One region of the Streptomyces sp. NPDC110618 genome, then DNA from elsewhere that is predicted to be linked to it. Evidence: riboswitches for the same ligand, from Rfam matches in the RefSeq annotation. Region 1 holds a riboswitch; the other holds the start of a gene.
The links. Region 1 has a riboswitch for glycine ahead of gcvP (aminomethyl-transferring glycine dehydrogenase). Riboswitches for the same ligand answer to the same signal wherever they lie in the genome.
Positions count from the first base shown of each region.

Region 2: another riboswitch for glycine. It lies ahead of gcvT (glycine cleavage system aminomethyltransferase GcvT); the one in region 1 lies ahead of gcvP (aminomethyl-transferring glycine dehydrogenase).

Region 1 is NZ_JBVKBN010000019.1:5,547-13,115, forward strand. Features, by position in the region: gene ACZ7L7_RS27930 (DUF881 domain-containing protein) at 1-55, shown strand, start outside; gene ACZ7L7_RS27935 (FHA domain-containing protein) at 117-1,076, shown strand; gene ftsR (transcriptional regulator FtsR) at 1,097-1,831, shown strand; gene ACZ7L7_RS27945 (bifunctional nuclease family protein) at 1,916-2,389, shown strand; gene ACZ7L7_RS27950 (MerR family transcriptional regulator) at 2,636-3,319, shown strand; gene ACZ7L7_RS27955 (DNA polymerase IV) at 3,384-4,760, shown strand; gene ACZ7L7_RS27960 (PRC-barrel domain-containing protein) at 4,937-5,314, opposite strand; glycine riboswitch at 5,429-5,524, shown strand; gene gcvP (aminomethyl-transferring glycine dehydrogenase) at 5,700-7,569, shown strand, end outside.
Region 2 is NZ_JBVKBN010000011.1:404-7,972, reverse strand. Features, by position in the region: gene ACZ7L7_RS19765 (ABC transporter substrate-binding protein) at 1-1,216, opposite strand, end outside; gene ACZ7L7_RS19760 (ABC transporter permease) at 1,275-2,270, opposite strand; gene ACZ7L7_RS19755 (enhanced serine sensitivity protein SseB C-terminal domain-containing protein) at 2,625-3,413, opposite strand; gene ACZ7L7_RS19750 (enhanced serine sensitivity protein SseB) at 3,559-4,350, opposite strand; gene ACZ7L7_RS19745 (hypothetical protein) at 4,383-4,616, shown strand; gene ACZ7L7_RS19740 (AAA family ATPase) at 4,606-5,265, opposite strand; glycine riboswitch at 5,444-5,539, shown strand; glycine riboswitch at 5,540-5,648, shown strand; gene gcvT (glycine cleavage system aminomethyltransferase GcvT) at 5,686-6,804, shown strand; gene gcvH (glycine cleavage system protein GcvH) at 6,947-7,324, shown strand; partial or broken gene ACZ7L7_RS19725 (aminotransferase class I/II-fold pyridoxal phosphate-dependent enzyme) at 7,339-7,569, shown strand, end outside.

The sequences.
Region 1 (7,569 bases):
GGACGCCTTGCGAGCCGCGGAGCGGCCTGACTACGCTCGGTCGTCCTCGCGGTGAATCGGGGGTGCATGGCGGACGTCCGGCCAGGGCATGAGGTTGCGGGGGGTCGGCGCACCGAATGGGTGGTGCGTGGTGGAAACTGTCTGGTGGATACGGACGTTGTGAGGATGTCCGGGTCGGCCGGAGTGTGCAGTCAGGGTTCGTCCTGCCCCACGGGCGGGTCTGTTTCAGTCAAGGGGAATCGCCCGTGAAGTTGTTTGCGAAGTTGTTCGGCAAGAGCGCGCGAGAGGGCAATGACAACGCCACTGCCCGGCATCGCGCACAGCCTGACGCAGAGGGCCAGCGGCCGTTGTTCCGGGACCAGGTCGGTGGTCCGGGTGGTGACATTCCGGGAGGTCAGGGCGCGCCGTCGGTTGACCCTGCGCAGTCCGGAGGCATAGGTTTCGGGCAACCGTCAACCTCAGGTACGGGTGGAGGGTTCGCCGCCGACCCGTACGCGTCCAATGCCCCGGCGGGGCAGCCGCGGCAGGAGGATCCGTCCATGTCGGCCCTGGTGTGCACGAGGTGCGGTAACCGCAACGCGGAGAACAGCCGCTTCTGCTCCAACTGCGGTGCTCCCCTGCGGCCGGGCGCGGTGCCCGAGCGTCCGTCGGAGACCACGTCCACGATCTCGATCTCCGGTCTTGAGGCGTACGACGCCGAGGCCACCGGCCAGACGCAGATGCCGGCGCTGTCCCCCGAGGCGCAGGCCGCCGTGGACGCGCTGCCGCTCGGCTCCGCGCTCCTGGTGGTGCGCCGTGGGCCGAACTCGGGCAGCCGCTTCCTGCTGGACAGCGACCTGACCACGGCCGGCCGTCACCCGCAGAGCGACATCTTCCTGGACGACGTCACCGTCTCGCGCCGGCACGTGGAGTTCCGCCGGAGCCCGGACGGTTCGTTCACGGTCGCCGACGTGGGCAGCCTGAACGGCACGTACGTCAACCGTGAGCGGATCGACCAGGTCGCTCTGTCGAATGGTGACGAGGTCCAGATCGGCAAGTACCGGCTGGTCTTCTACGCGAGCCAGCGAGGCTACTGACCCTCCCCCGGAGAAGGTCCATGCTTCAAACACCGAGCGGCGGTGCCGGACACGGCGCCGCCGCCACGGACAGGCTGATGAGCATCGGCACGGTGCTGAACGTGCTGCGTGACGAGTTTCCCGAAGTCACGATCTCCAAGATCAGGTTCCTGGAGTCCGAGGGCCTGGTGGAGCCGCGGCGGACGCCCTCCGGCTACCGCAAGTTCAGCGCGGAGGACGTCGAGCGGCTCGGGCATGTCCTGCGGATGCAGCGGGACCACTATCTGCCGCTCAAGGTGATCCGCGAGCACCTGGACGCCATGGCGCGCGGCGAGGCCGTCTCGCTGCCCCTCGTCGGCCGTCAGCGCGACGGCGAGGCCGTGCCCGAGGCGCCGGAGACACCGACCGCGGCGCGGATCGGACGGGCCGAGCTGCTGGCCGCCGCCGAGATCGGCGAGCAGGAGCTCCAGGAGTGGGAGTCCTACGGACTGATCGCGCCGCTGCCGGACGGGGCGTACGACGCCGAGGCGGTCACCGTGGCCACGCTCGTCGCCGAGCTGGGGCGCTTCGGGATCGAGCCGAGGCATCTGCGGGTGATGAAGGCCGCCGCCGACCGGGAGGCGGGGCTCGTGGACCAGGTGGTGGCACCGCTCAGGCGCCACCGCAACCCGCAGACCAGGGCCCATGCGGAGGCCCGTACGAAGGAGCTGGCGGGGCTCACCGTCAAGCTGCACGCGGCGCTGGTGAAGACCGCGCTCGGGGTGCGGTTGCCCTGAGCCGGGGCTCGTGGGGAGTCCGGATCGACCGCACGTTTCCGGCCCGACTACCCAAACGTCCCGGGCACGGCCTAGGGTTGCTGTGTGAACGAGCTCGATGTCGTAGGTGTCCGGGTCGAAATGCCCTCCAACCAACCGATCGTGCTCCTGCGCGAAGTGGGAGGCGACCGCTACCTCCCCATCTGGATCGGGCCCGGGGAGGCGACGGCGATCGCCTTCGCCCAGCAGGGCATGGCCCCCGCGCGACCGCTGACCCACGACCTTTTCAAGGACGTGCTGGAGGCGGTCGGCCAGGAGCTCACCGAAGTGCGCATCACGGATCTGCGTGAAGGCGTCTTCTACGCCGAGCTGGTCTTCGCCAGCGGGGTCGAGGTGAGCGCCCGTCCGTCCGACGCCATAGCGCTTGCCCTGCGCACCGGCACGCCCATCTACGGCAGTGACGGTGTGCTCGACGACGCGGGCATCGCCATTCCGGACGAGCAGGAGGACGAAGTGGAGAAGTTCCGCGAGTTCCTCGACCAGATCTCGCCCGAGGACTTCGGCACCAGCAGTCAGTGAGTCCTGCGGGGCGTCCTTGCGTACTCATGAGTAGACAGGGGGCGCCCTCGGGCGGCGGCACATGCCAGCGGCAGTGAGAGCGTCCTACGGCTCTGGCCGAGCGCATTCGGCTAGCCTTTCCCCGCGGTTGGGTACGGGAAACCACTCCTAGGGTGATTATCACTCGGCGTGCCGAGTGTGGCGATCGTTGACGCACCCCTGGTGACTGCCTACCGTCGAGAAGGCAGGTCAAGGACGGAGGTCGGCGTGAGAAGCAGCGGCGACGGTACGGCTGGGGGTGCCCCCGGACGCGGTCTCGGGGAGAGCGGTCCGTACCCTCCCCCGGGCTCACGGCTCCGCTCGAACGGGGGGTGTCCCCAGCCGGGTGGTGCCGCCGAACGCGCTCCGCAGCGACCGACGGCCGTCCCGGCCGGGACAGGGACGGCACCCATGACGACCGAGCAGATCGGCTACCGCGGCCCCACGGCCTGCGCCGCCGCCGGGATCACCTACCGGCAACTGGACTACTGGGCCCGTACCGGGCTGGTCGAGCCCAGTGTGCGGCCCGCGTACGGGTCGGGAACCCAGCGGCTGTACAGCTTCCGGGACGTTGTCGTCCTCAAGATCGTCAAACGGTTCCTGGACACCGGGGTGTCCCTGCAGAACATCCGCACCGCCGTTCAGCACCTGCGGGAGCGGGGCTTCAGCGACCTGGAGCGGATGACGCTGATGAGCGACGGTGCCACGGTCTACGAGTGCACCTCGCCCGACGAGGTCCACGCGCTGCTCCAGGGCGGACAGGGCATCTTCGGGATCGCCGTCGGCGTGGTGTGGCGGGACGTCGAGAGCGCGCTGTCGCAGCTGCACGGGGAGCGCATCGACACCGGTGAGACGCTCGTCGGGCACAATCCGGCGGACGAGCTGGCGCGGCGGCGCAACCGGGCGGTCTGACGTCCCGGTCAGGTCTCGTGGCCGTGCCGGGGCATTGTCAGTGGTGTAAGGCAGCATCGGACATGTGAGAAGCGCGCCCACGATCCTGCACCTCGACATGGATGCCTTCTTCGCCTCGGCGGAGCAGGCGTCCAAGCCGAGTCTGCGCGGCAAGGCCGTGATCGTGGGCGGGCTCGGGCCGCGCGGTGTGGTGGCGACCGCGTCGTACGAGGCCCGGGTGCTCGGGGTGCATTCGGCGATGCCCATGGCGCAGGCGCGGCGGTTGGCGCCGAACGCCGCGTATCTCGTACCGCGTTTCGCGTTCTACCGGTCCATCAGCGAGCAGGTCATGGCGTTGCTGCGCGCCCTGTCGCCGCTCGTGGAACCGCTCAGCCTGGACGAGGCGTTCGTGGATCTGGAGGCCGGGGGGAGGGCCTGGGACGCGGAGTCGGCCCGGCTGGCCGCGGTGAAGCTGCGCGCCGACATACGGGCCGTCACGGGCCTGACGGGGTCCGTCGGGCTCGCGGCGTCCAAGATGCTGGCGAAGATCGCCTCGGAGCAGGCCAAGCCGGACGGGCTGGTGCTGATCGAACCGGGGACGGAGCGGGCGCTGCTCGGGCCGATGTCGGTACGGACGCTGCCGGGTGTGGGGCCGGCCACCGGGGACCATCTGCGGCGGGCCGGGATCCACACGGTCGAGGAGCTGGCCGAGGCCGGGGAGGACGAGCTCGTACGGCTGCTGGGGAAGTCGCTCGGGCACGCGCTGTACGCGATGGCGCTGGCGAGGGACGAGCGGCCCGTGGTGGCCGAGCGGGAGACGAAGTCGGTGTCGGTCGAGGACACCTATGACGTCGACATCCATGACCGGGTGCGGGTCGGGCTGGAGGTGCAGCGGCTGGCGGACCGGTGCGTGCGGCGGTTGCGGGGGGCCGGGCTGTCGGGGCGGACGATTGTGCTGAAGGTGCGGCGGTACGACTTCTCCACGCTGACTCGGTCCGAGACGTTGCGGGGGCCGACGGATGACCCGGCTGTGGTGCGGGAGTCTGCCGCGCGGCTGCTGGAGTCGGTGGACACCACGGGTGGGGTGCGGCTGCTCGGGGTGGGGGTCAGTGGGCTGGCGGACTTCACGCAGGAGGATTTGTTCGCGCAGGCGGCGGGGGACAAGGGGGCCGAGGACACGGGGGAGGACGGTGTTGTGGAGGCCGCGCAGGACGCTGCGGTCGAGGTGCCGCTTGAGCGGCGGTGGGTGGCTGGGCATGACGTGGTGCATGCCGAGTTCGGGCATGGGTGGGTGCAGGGGAGTGGGCTGGGGCGGGTGACGGTGCGGTTCGAGACGCCGGACTCGGGGGTGGGGCGGGTGCGGACGTTCGCGGTTGATGATCCTTCGCTGTCGCCGACCGAGCCGTTGCCGTTGGTGCCGCGTGGGCCGGGGGCCGCCGTGGTGGACGGGGCCTCTGCTTGATCGTGCCCTGGGGGTACGGACCTCACGGTTGTGCCCAGGGTGGGGGTGCCCGTGGGGGTGGGTCGCGCAGCCCGGCGCTCACGGGGTGCCGCCGCGCCCACCCGTGCCGCCCCAGCGGCACGACTGCCCGCGGCTGGGTGGGTTTCGACTGCCTGTGGCTCTGGCGGCTGGCTTGGTTACATCTCTGCGTCCTCGGTGCCTGCCAAGTTGCCGAAGTCGTGGTCGGGAGGGGGTGGGGTGGAGGCGGTGTCGAGGCCGTAGTGGTGGTAGAGCTGGAGTTCTTGTTCGGGGGAGAGGTGGCGGCCGACGCCGAAGTCCGGGGCGTCCTTGATCAGGGTGCGGTCGAAGGGGACGTGCAAGGTGCCCTCGACCAGTTCGCTCGGCTCCAGCGGGACGAAGGCGTCCCTGCTGAACAGGCCGGTCCGTATGGCCGCCCACTCCGGGACACCGGTCGCGTCGTCGAGGTAGACCTCGTCAATCGTGCCGATCTTCGTGCCGTTGCGGTCGAACGCCTTGCGGCCGATCAGGTTGCGCGGATCGATGTCGGTCTGCACGGGACCTCCACTAGGTCGCAAATCATCCGTAAGCACTACGAAAGAGCACAATCGGGTGCTCGGCCACTCGAACGACCTGGCGTTGACCTCGCTGGTAGGCTTGCAGACGGCTGCTGACCCCGTGCGGGAGAGTCCTCCGGAGACCACCGGAGGCGCCGAAGGAGCAAATCCTCCCCGGAATCTCTCAGGCTCACGTACCGCACGGACGAGGTCACTCTGGAAAGCAGGGCGGGTGTCGACGGCTTCCGCTCTCACCGACGGTGAAAGCCGGACGCCCTGGTGCCTCCGGTGAAGCTCTCAGGTTGAGATGACAGAGGGGGAGGCCGTCCGGGCACCCGCGCCGTGGTGCCCCTCGAAGGTCGTGTCTGACCAGGAGGCCTCCGCAATGACCGCCCATCGCATTCCGCTCTCCGAGCTCGAAACGGGGATCCCCTTCGAGCAGCGTCACATCGGGCCCGACCAGGAAGCCCGGGCCAAGATGCTCGCCCAGGTCGGCTACGGCTCGCTGGACGAGCTGACCGCCGCCGCGGTACCGGATGTGATCAAGAACGCCGACTCGCTCGCGCTGCCGGGCGCGCGGTCCGAGGCCGAGGTGCTCGCCGAGCTGCGTTCGCTCGCCGACCGCAACCAGGTGCTCGACTCCATGATCGGGCTCGGCTACTACGGCACCTTCACCCCGCCGGTCATCCTGCGCAACGTCATGGAGAACCCGGCCTGGTACACGGCGTACACGCCCTACCAGCCGGAGATCTCGCAGGGCCGCCTGGAGGCGCTGCTCAACTTCCAGACCATGGTCGCCGACCTCACCGGCCTGCCCACCTCCGGCGCCTCGCTGCTGGACGAGGGCACCGCCGCGGCCGAGGCCATGGCGCTGTCCCGGCGCATGGGCAAGAACAAGAAGGGCCTCTTCCTGGTCGACGCGGACGCCCTTCCGCAGACCATCGCCGTGATCGAGACGCGTGCCGAGCCGACCGGCGTCGAGGTGGTCGTCGCCGACCTCAGCGACGGTATCCCGGCCGAGATCGCCGAGCGTGAGATCAACGGTGTGCTCCTGCAGTACCCGGGTGCCTCCGGTGCCGTGCGGGACCTCAAGCCCGTCATCGAGCAGGCGCACGAACTGGGCGCGCTGGTCACCGTCGCCGCCGACCTGCTCGCGCTGACGCTGCTGACCTCGCCCGGTGAGCTGGGTGCCGACATCGCGGTCGGTACGACCCAGCGGTTCGGTGTCCCGATGGGCTTCGGCGGTCCGCACGCCGGCTACATGGCCGTGCACGATAAGTTCGCGCGCTCCCTGCCCGGACGGCTCGTCGGCGTCTCCGTGGACGCGGACGGCAACAAGGCGTACCGCCTCGCGCTGCAGACCCGTGAGCAGCACATCCGCCGCGAGAAGGCGACCAGCAACATCTGTACCGCGCAGGTGCTGCTCGCCGTCATGGCCGGCATGTACGCCGTCTACCACGGCCCCGAGGGGCTGAAGGGCATCGCGCGGCGCGTGCACCGCTACACCGCGATCCTCGCCGCCGGGCTCGCCGCGGGCGGCGCCGAGATCGTGCACGCGAACTACTTCGACACCCTCACCGTGCGGGTGGCCGGACGGGCCGCCGAGGTCGTCGCCGCCGCCCGCGAGGCCGGGGTGAACCTGCACCTCGTCGACGCCGACCACGTCTCGATCGCCTGCGACGAGACCACCGGCCGCGCCCAGCTGACCGCCGTGTGGGGCGCCTTCGGCGTCGAGGCCGACATCGAGCCCCTGGACGCGAAGACCGAGGACGCGTTGCCGCAGGGGCTGCTGCGCCAGGACGAGTTCCTGACCCACCCCGTCTTCCACCAGTACCGCTCCGAGACCGCGATGCTGCGCTACCTGCGCCGCCTGGCGGACCGTGACTACGCGCTGGACCGCGGCATGATCCCGCTCGGCTCCTGCACGATGAAGCTGAACGCCACGACCGAGATGGAGCCGGTGACCTGGCCCGAGTTCGGGCAGCTGCACCCCTTCGTGCCCGAGGAGCAGGCCGAGGGCTACCTCACGCTCATCCGTGAGCTGGAGGAACGTCTCGCCGAGGTCACCGGGTACGACAAGGTCAGCCTCCAGCCCAACGCCGGTTCGCAGGGCGAGCTGGCCGGACTGCTCGCCGTGCGCGGCTACCACCGGGCCAACGGCGACGAGCAGCGCACCGTCTGCCTCATCCCGTCCTCCGCGCACGGCACCAACGCCGCCAGCGCCGCGATGGCCGGTATGAAGGTCGTCGTCGTCA
Region 2 (7,569 bases), on a different contig from region 1:
TCAGCTGCTCCTTGGCCTTGGCCGCGTCACCCTTGTTGTCCGGGGTGGCGTACAGGTCGGCCTTCTTGTAGCCCGGGACGTCCGGCGGAAGGACGGTGGTGGCGATGTCACCGCGGATCGGGCCGCCGAGGGCGGTCTGCACCGACTTCTTGTCGACCGCGTACTGCACGGCCTTGCGGCACTCGACCTTGTCGAACGGCGCCAGCTTGGTGTTGATCGCCATGTAGACCAGACGGCCACCGTAGGTGTTGTCCGTGTTGGCCTTCAGGTCGGGGTCGCTGACGATCTCGGCCTGCGTCGCGGCCTGGACGCCACCGCCGCCGAGGTCGATCGCCTTGCCCGCGCGGACGTCCTGGTCGATCGTCTCGGCGTTGACCTTGAGCTTGATGACGATCTTGTCCGGGTACTGCTTGCGCAGCGGGTCGGTCTTCGCGTCCCAGTTCTCGTTGCGGACGAGGACGGCCTGCTTGCCCTCCTCGTAGCTCTCGAACTTGTACGAGCCCGAGGAAACGATGCTCTTGACGTAGTCGACGCCCTTGTCCTTGGCCTTCGGCACGGGGGCCGTCTGCGGCTGGGCGACCAGGTAGTCGAACTCCTGGAAGGAGCGGTTGAGCTTGAAGACGATCGTCTGGTCGTCCGGCGTCTGGATGGACGCGATGCCCTTGTCGCTCTTGTCCTTGTAGGGACCCTTGTACTTGTCGCCGCCCTCAAGGAACTGCTGGAAGTAGTTCGGGCCGAGGGAGAGCACGTCACGCGCGAAGTTGGAGCGCTCGACGGCGTACTTCACGTCCTTGGACGTGATCGGCGTGCCGTCCTCGTACTTCAGACCCTCACGCAGCTTGTACGTCCAGGTCTTGCCGTTGTCGCTGGACTCACCCGGAGCCGCGGCGAGGTCCGGGACGAGCTCGTTGCCCTTGTCACCGGGGGCCGGCTTGTAGGTCATCAGCGGGCGGGCGTACAGCCGGCTGAGGTTGAACATGTAGCCGTAGTACGTGTTGCCCGGGTCGAAGGAGTCCGGAACGTCCGAGTACTCGTAAGTGACCGTGCCACCCTTGGCGGTGGAGGCGTTGACGACACCCTTGGTCGCCGCGTCGGCGCCGGCGGACTTGCTGTTGCCGTCGCCATTGCCCGAATTGTCATCGGCCTTGCTGCAGCCCGAAAGAACCAGGCTGACAGTGCCGATGGCCGCGATGGCGGCCAGCGCTGACCTTCGCATGATGGTCTGCTTCCCCTCCATAGTTGGAAACTTGATGGGCTCTCGATGGGGCCGCATATCAGCGGCTGCGCGGGTCGAGAGCGTCACGGAGTCCGTCGCCGAGCAGGTTGAACGCCAGGACGGTGACGAAGATGGCGAGGCCGGGCACGATCATGAACTGCGGGTCGACCTTGTAGAACTTGACCGCCTCGCTGAGCATGCCGCCCCACGACGCCTGCGGGGGCTGGATGCCGACGCCGAGGAAGCTCAGGCTGGCCTCGAAAAGAATGTTCGTCGGGATGAGCAGCGTCGAGTAGACGATGATCGGGCCGACCAGGTTCGGGAGCAGCTCCCGGAACAGGATGTACGGACCCTTGGCGCCCATACCGCGGGAGGCGTCGACGAATTCACGCTCCCTGAGCGCCAGGGTCTGGCCGCGGACGATGCGGCCCAGGTACGGCCAGTTGAAGAAGCCGATGATGAAGATCAGCACGCTGATGTGCAGCGGCAGGCCCTCCAGGCCGAAGGCACCGCCCTGGAGCGTCGCCGAGATGGCGATGGCGAAGAGCAGCAGCGGGAAGGCGAGGAAGGTGTCCATCAGCCGGCTGATGATCGCGTCGGTGCGGCCGCCGTAGTAGCCCGCGATCACGCCGAGGATGGTGCCGATCGTGTTGGACAGGATCGTCGCCCCGAACGCGACGACCAGGGACACCCAGGACCCCTCCAGGATGCGGGTGGCGATGTCGCGCCCGAAATTGGGGTCGATGCCCAGCGGGTGCTCGGCGCTCATGCCGCCCCAGTCGCCGTGCGGCAGCGAGGTGTTGGGGTCGAGCAGGTCCTGGTTGAAGGCGTTGGGGTCGAGACCGAACAGGGCCTGGATGGGCCGGGCGAGGATCGCGAGCAGGATCAGCAGGATGACGACGACGCCGCCGGCGACGGCGACCTTGTCCTTCTTGAACCGGGTCCAGGCGATCTGCCCCAGGGAACGGCCCTCGATCTGCCCCTTGTCGGCACCGCTGAGCACAGCCTCCGGCTGTGCTTCTGATGCCCCGGTGGTCTCGATCGGTGCGGTCACGGTGACCCGACCCCTCTCGCCGGTGGTGACCGGCCTACGCCTGCCGTGGATTACGGCTTTGTCGACTTGCACTCGATCACAGGATCGACCGATCCCATGTCTGACTGGGGAGTCTTCAGCTTCGTCGTGATCAGCCGCCAGATCTGACGGCGAAAGTATGCGCAACCGTGATGATGTGCTGGGGATTCCGTTATCCGAACAGGGGATAACGGACGTCGGACAGGCGGAATTTATGACATTTCGGACAATCAGTGATCTTCACCATCATCTACGCGCGAAGAAATGTGACGTTCACGTAAACGATTTGATGGTCCGTCAGAAGACCTCGGGAGGTCCGTCGGAAGGCCCGTCGGGTCAGTAGCCGCCCTGCGCGGGCGGGTACCCGTACCCGGCGGCGGGCGCCGGGGCCGCGTGCGCCTCGCGGTCGTAGAACGGCCGGGCGTTCGCCCGCATCCACATCGCGACCGGGTCGTACTCGTCCGACATCGCCACCGTCGACACCGGCAGCCCGTCCGGGACCGCGCCGATCGACTGCTGCATCATCGCACGCACCGAGTCCACCGCCGACGGACTGGTGTCGTAGACGTCCAGACCGATGGCGAGATACGGCGCCCCCAGCGCCGGCTGCACCCAGGCGCGGCGCAGGCTGCGCACGGCCGGGGTGCGATGGGCGTTCTGGGCGAGCAGGGCGTAGAAGTGCGGGATCTCGATGCCGGGCTCGGACAGGCTCAGCGGGCCCGCGGGCTGGCGGTCCAGGCCGGTGGCGATCCGGCGCAGATCCAGCCACGGGATGCCGACACCGCCGCCCGGAGCGTGCGGATTCAGCCAGAGGCCGTAGTGGTCGGGGTAGAGGGTGCGGGCCACGTCGAGCCCGTCGACCACCTCGTAACTGCGGTTCCAGCCACTGGCCGACAGTTCCTGGGCGGAGGTGACGCAGGGCGCGTAGCCGTAGCCGTCGACCTCCATGTTCCCGTACTGCGCGTCCGGGGAGCCGGACTGGCCGTGCCACAGCAGCATCCAGATCTGGCCGGAATTCGGGGTCGCGAGCGCGCGCAGGAGCGCCTCGTAGGCGTCGTAACGCCCGGGCGTGACCTGGCGCAGCATGTGCTCGACCTGCCCGGCCGCGATGCCGCTGGCGCTCACCTGTACCGCCCCTTCAACCTGTTCTCCGACCGAGCCGTGACCCTAGCTTAAGGCCGCCCACTGCAGTGGGACTTGCTCCGGGCGGGCGTCCGCGGCTCCGGTTGCGGCTGGTCGCGCAGGCCCCGCGCCCCTTCGAACGGCTCCGCTAACCCCGCGTGTAGAAGGGCCGTACGTGCTCGCGCATCCACAGCGTCACCGGGTCCTGCGCCGCCATGTCCAGCAGGATCAGGTTGACCTGCCACTTCGTGGGGACCCGGCCCAGGGCCCGGCCCAGGGCGTCCATCGGCGCGGTACGCAGATCGCCCTCCCAGTGCGAGAGCTCCACCCCCACGAACATCACCGGGTCCGCGGTCTCGATCGCGGCCAGGCAGCGGCGGGCCGTGGTCACCACGCCCGTCTCCGCGAACTCCGCCGAGGCCGCGGAGAGGAAGTCGACCGGGTCGTCCTTCCAGTCCGGCTCGAACAGCTTGACCCGGCCGCCGCTCGCGGGCCCGTCCAGCGGGGTGCGGCCCACCCGGCACAGCTCGGCCACCGCCGGGGGCGGCAGCGGTATGCCCACCACACCGTCCGGGTTGACCATGATCCCGACCTGCGGCGGCAGCCCCCGCGCGAACTCCACCGCCGGGGCGACGGCGAACGACATGTGCGTGCCGACGACCTGACGGAACTGCTCCTCGGAGCTGAAGACCGGGACGTAGCCCTGCCCCTCGATCTCCATCGTGGGCAGGTCCAGCGGACCGCTGTTCGGGCCGCCGCCGGACGGCAGCGGGACCCACAGGAAGCTGCGGCCGAGCACTTCGATGATCCGGCCGCCCGCGGTGGGCACGCCGAGGGAGGCGGAGAGCACCTCCTCCAGTTCGTTGCCGGGCCATCCGCCGTGCGAATGGGGGTGCGCCTGCGCCGGGAAGTCCGCGGGGAGATCCGCCGGGAAGTCCATACTCTTCTGACCGCCTGCCGTGAACCACTGGTATGGCTGAAAAGGCTAGCGCCTGCGCGCCCGCCCCGGCCCTGGCCGTGCACCCGATCCGGCCCGCCGCCGCCCGCCGGCTCGGCCCGTCCACCAGACCTGGCCCGCCCCGCACCCGCCGACCCTGCCCGCCCACCGGGCACGCGGCCCATCAGCCGATCCGCTCCGCGTCCGCCCGGCACCCGGCCCGCGAGCCCGACCCCCGCCCGAAGACCCGCCCCGCGCTCAGCCCGTGAACCCGATCCGTCGCAGCACCCCGGCCGCCGGCCGGTCGACCAGGACCGCCGAACCGGTGCCCCGCGGCAGCTCGCCCCGCTCCGCCGCGCGCAGCAGCCGCCCCACGGCAGCCCGGTGCCGCAGGAAGGCGTACCGCGACACACCCCGCCCGCGCTCGCGCTGGCCCTGGAGTGCCTGGTCCGGGGTGACGTCGAGGAGCAGCAGGTGCAGGGTGCCGCCCCGGCGCCGCGCGGCCCGCGCCAGCCAGCCGCGCACCCAGGACTGCGTACCGCAGTCGTGCACGACCAGGCCCTCGCCGGAGCGCAGGGCCCGCCACAGTCCGAAGTAGTGCGCGACCCGCACGAGCGGGCGGTAGACCGCGTACGGCAGGAAGCCCGGCATCCGCGCGTCCCAGCGGTCCCGGGTGTCCTGGGAGTCGATCCGCGGCCCCGTGACCGCCCGCTTCATCAGCGTGGACTTGCCGCTGCCCGGCAGGCCGGTGATCACCACGACGTCCTTCGGTCCGAAGAGCAGGGCGTGCGGGCTCAGGCCGGAGCGCTCACGCAGATCGCGCACGACCGGGGCCGGACACACCTCCGCGACGGGGGCTGCCGGCTGCCGGGGCACCGCGATGCCCGAGGTGGCCGCGTACGCCGTCGTCCTGTTCACCGTGATCGTCCTCCCCTGGGTCAGATGGAGACCATCTGCCCGTCGACCGTAAAGAGAAGGTAATTCCGCGTGCCTGGAGTTTCTGTACGCGTACCGCAACAGCCCGGTTACAGATGCTGCCCTGCCACGCCGGACCGATGCGTGCAATGATGTGCGCGCCAACTGCATACCGGCCGTTTGAATCCGCGCGGGAGAGTTCCCAGCCTTGTGCTGGGGCGCCGAAGGAGCAAGTCCCTCCCTTGAATCTCTCAGGCCCCGTTACCGCGCGGGCGAGGCACATCTGAAAAGCGGGCCGCCGTCGCCGGTGGTCCCACCCAAGGTGCAAGTCATGCCCACGCGCGGTCATGACGAACCTCTCAGGTTCCGATGACAGATGGGGAGGAACGCCCCCCCCGTCATGCCTTGGGAGACGACCGACCGATGAGCAGTACCGAACCGCGCCGTACCGCCCTCGATGCCCTGCATCGCTCGCTGGGCGCCACGATGACCGACTTCGCCGGCTGGGACATGCCGCTGCGCTACGGCTCCGAGCGCGACGAGCACAACGCCGTGCGCACCAAGGCCGGCCTCTTCGACCTCTCCCACATGGGTGAGATCACGGTGACCGGTCCGCAGGCGGCCGCGCTGCTGAACCACGCCCTCGTCGGCAACATCGCCTCCGTCGGTGTCGGCCGCGCCCGCTACACCATGATCTGCCGCGAGGACGGCGGCATCCTCGACGACCTGATCGTCTACCGGCTGGCCGAGTCCGAGTACATGGTCGTCGCCAACGCCTCCAACGCCCAGGTCGTGCTGGACGCCCTGGTGGAGCGCGCCGCCGGCTTCGACGCCGAGGTCCGCGACGACCGGGACGCCTACGCGCTGATCGCCGTCCAGGGCCCCGAGTCCCCCGGTATCCTCGCCTCGCTCACCGACGCCGACCTCGACGGCCTGAAGTACTACGCCGGGCTCCCCGGCACCGTCGCGGGCGTCCCGGCGCTGATCGCGCGCACCGGGTACACCGGCGAGGACGGCTTCGAGCTGTTCGTGAAGCCCTCCGACGCCGAGCCGCTGTGGCAGGCCCTGACCAAGGCGGGCGAGCCGGTGGGCCTGGTCCCGTGCGGCCTGTCCTGCCGGGACACCCTGCGCCTGGAGGCGGGCATGCCGCTGTACGGGCACGAGCTGACCACCGAGCTGACCCCCTTCGACGCCGGGCTCGGCCGGGTGGTGAAGTTCGAGAAGGAGGGCGACTTCGTCGGGCGCGAGGCGCTCACCGAGGCCGCCGCCCGCGCCGAGAGCAACCCGCCGCGCGTCCTGGTCGGCCTGGTCGCCGAGGGCCGCCGGGTCCCGCGCGCCGGGTACCAGGTCGTCGCCGACGGCAAGGTCATCGGCGAGGTCACCTCCGGCGCTCCCTCCCCCACCCTGGGCAAGCCGATCGCCATGGCCTACGTCGACGCCGCGCACGCGGCGCCCGGCACGCCCGGTGTCGGTGTGGACATCCGGGGCAGCCACGAGCCGTACGAGGTCGTGGCGCTGCCGTTCTACAAGCGCCAGAAGTAGTAGCCGCACGCATCGGATGCAGGAGCTGTGAGCGTCACCGGCACCGGCCGTGGGTGATGCTGAACACATCACCGCTGCTCACGCACGCCTCCAGCGGTCCCTCATTCATCAGCACACCCCCGCGTACAGGAGAATTCAGGCCATGAGCAACCCCCAGCAGCTGCGTTACAGCAAGGAGCACGAGTGGCTGTCGGCCGCCGAGGACGGCGTCGCGACGGTCGGCATCACGGAGTTCGCGGCCAACGCGCTCGGTGACGTCGTCTACGCCCAGCTCCCCGAGGTCGGCTCCACGGTGACCGCGGGCGAGTCCTGCGGCGAGCTGGAGTCCACCAAGTCGGTCTCCGACCTGTACTCCCCGGTCAACGGTGAGGTCACGGAGATCAACGAGGACGTCGTCAACGACCCGTCGCTGGTGAACTCCGCCCCCTTCGAGGGCGGCTGGCTGTTCAAGGTACGCGTCACGGAGGAGCCGAGCGACCTGCTCTCCGCCGACGAGTACACCGCCTTTTCCGCCGGCTGAGGAGTCGTAGACGCATGTCCGTCCTGAACACGTCCCTGCACGAGCTCGACCCGGAGGTTGCCGCCGCGGTCGATGCCGAGCTGCGCCGTCAGCAGTCGACCCTGGAGATGATCGCCTCCGAGAACTTCGCGCCGGTCGCGGTGATGGAGGCGCAGGGCACGGTGCTGACGAACAAGTACGCCGAGGGCTACCCCGGCCGCCGTTACTACGGCGGCTGCGAGCACGTCGATGTCACCGAGCAGATC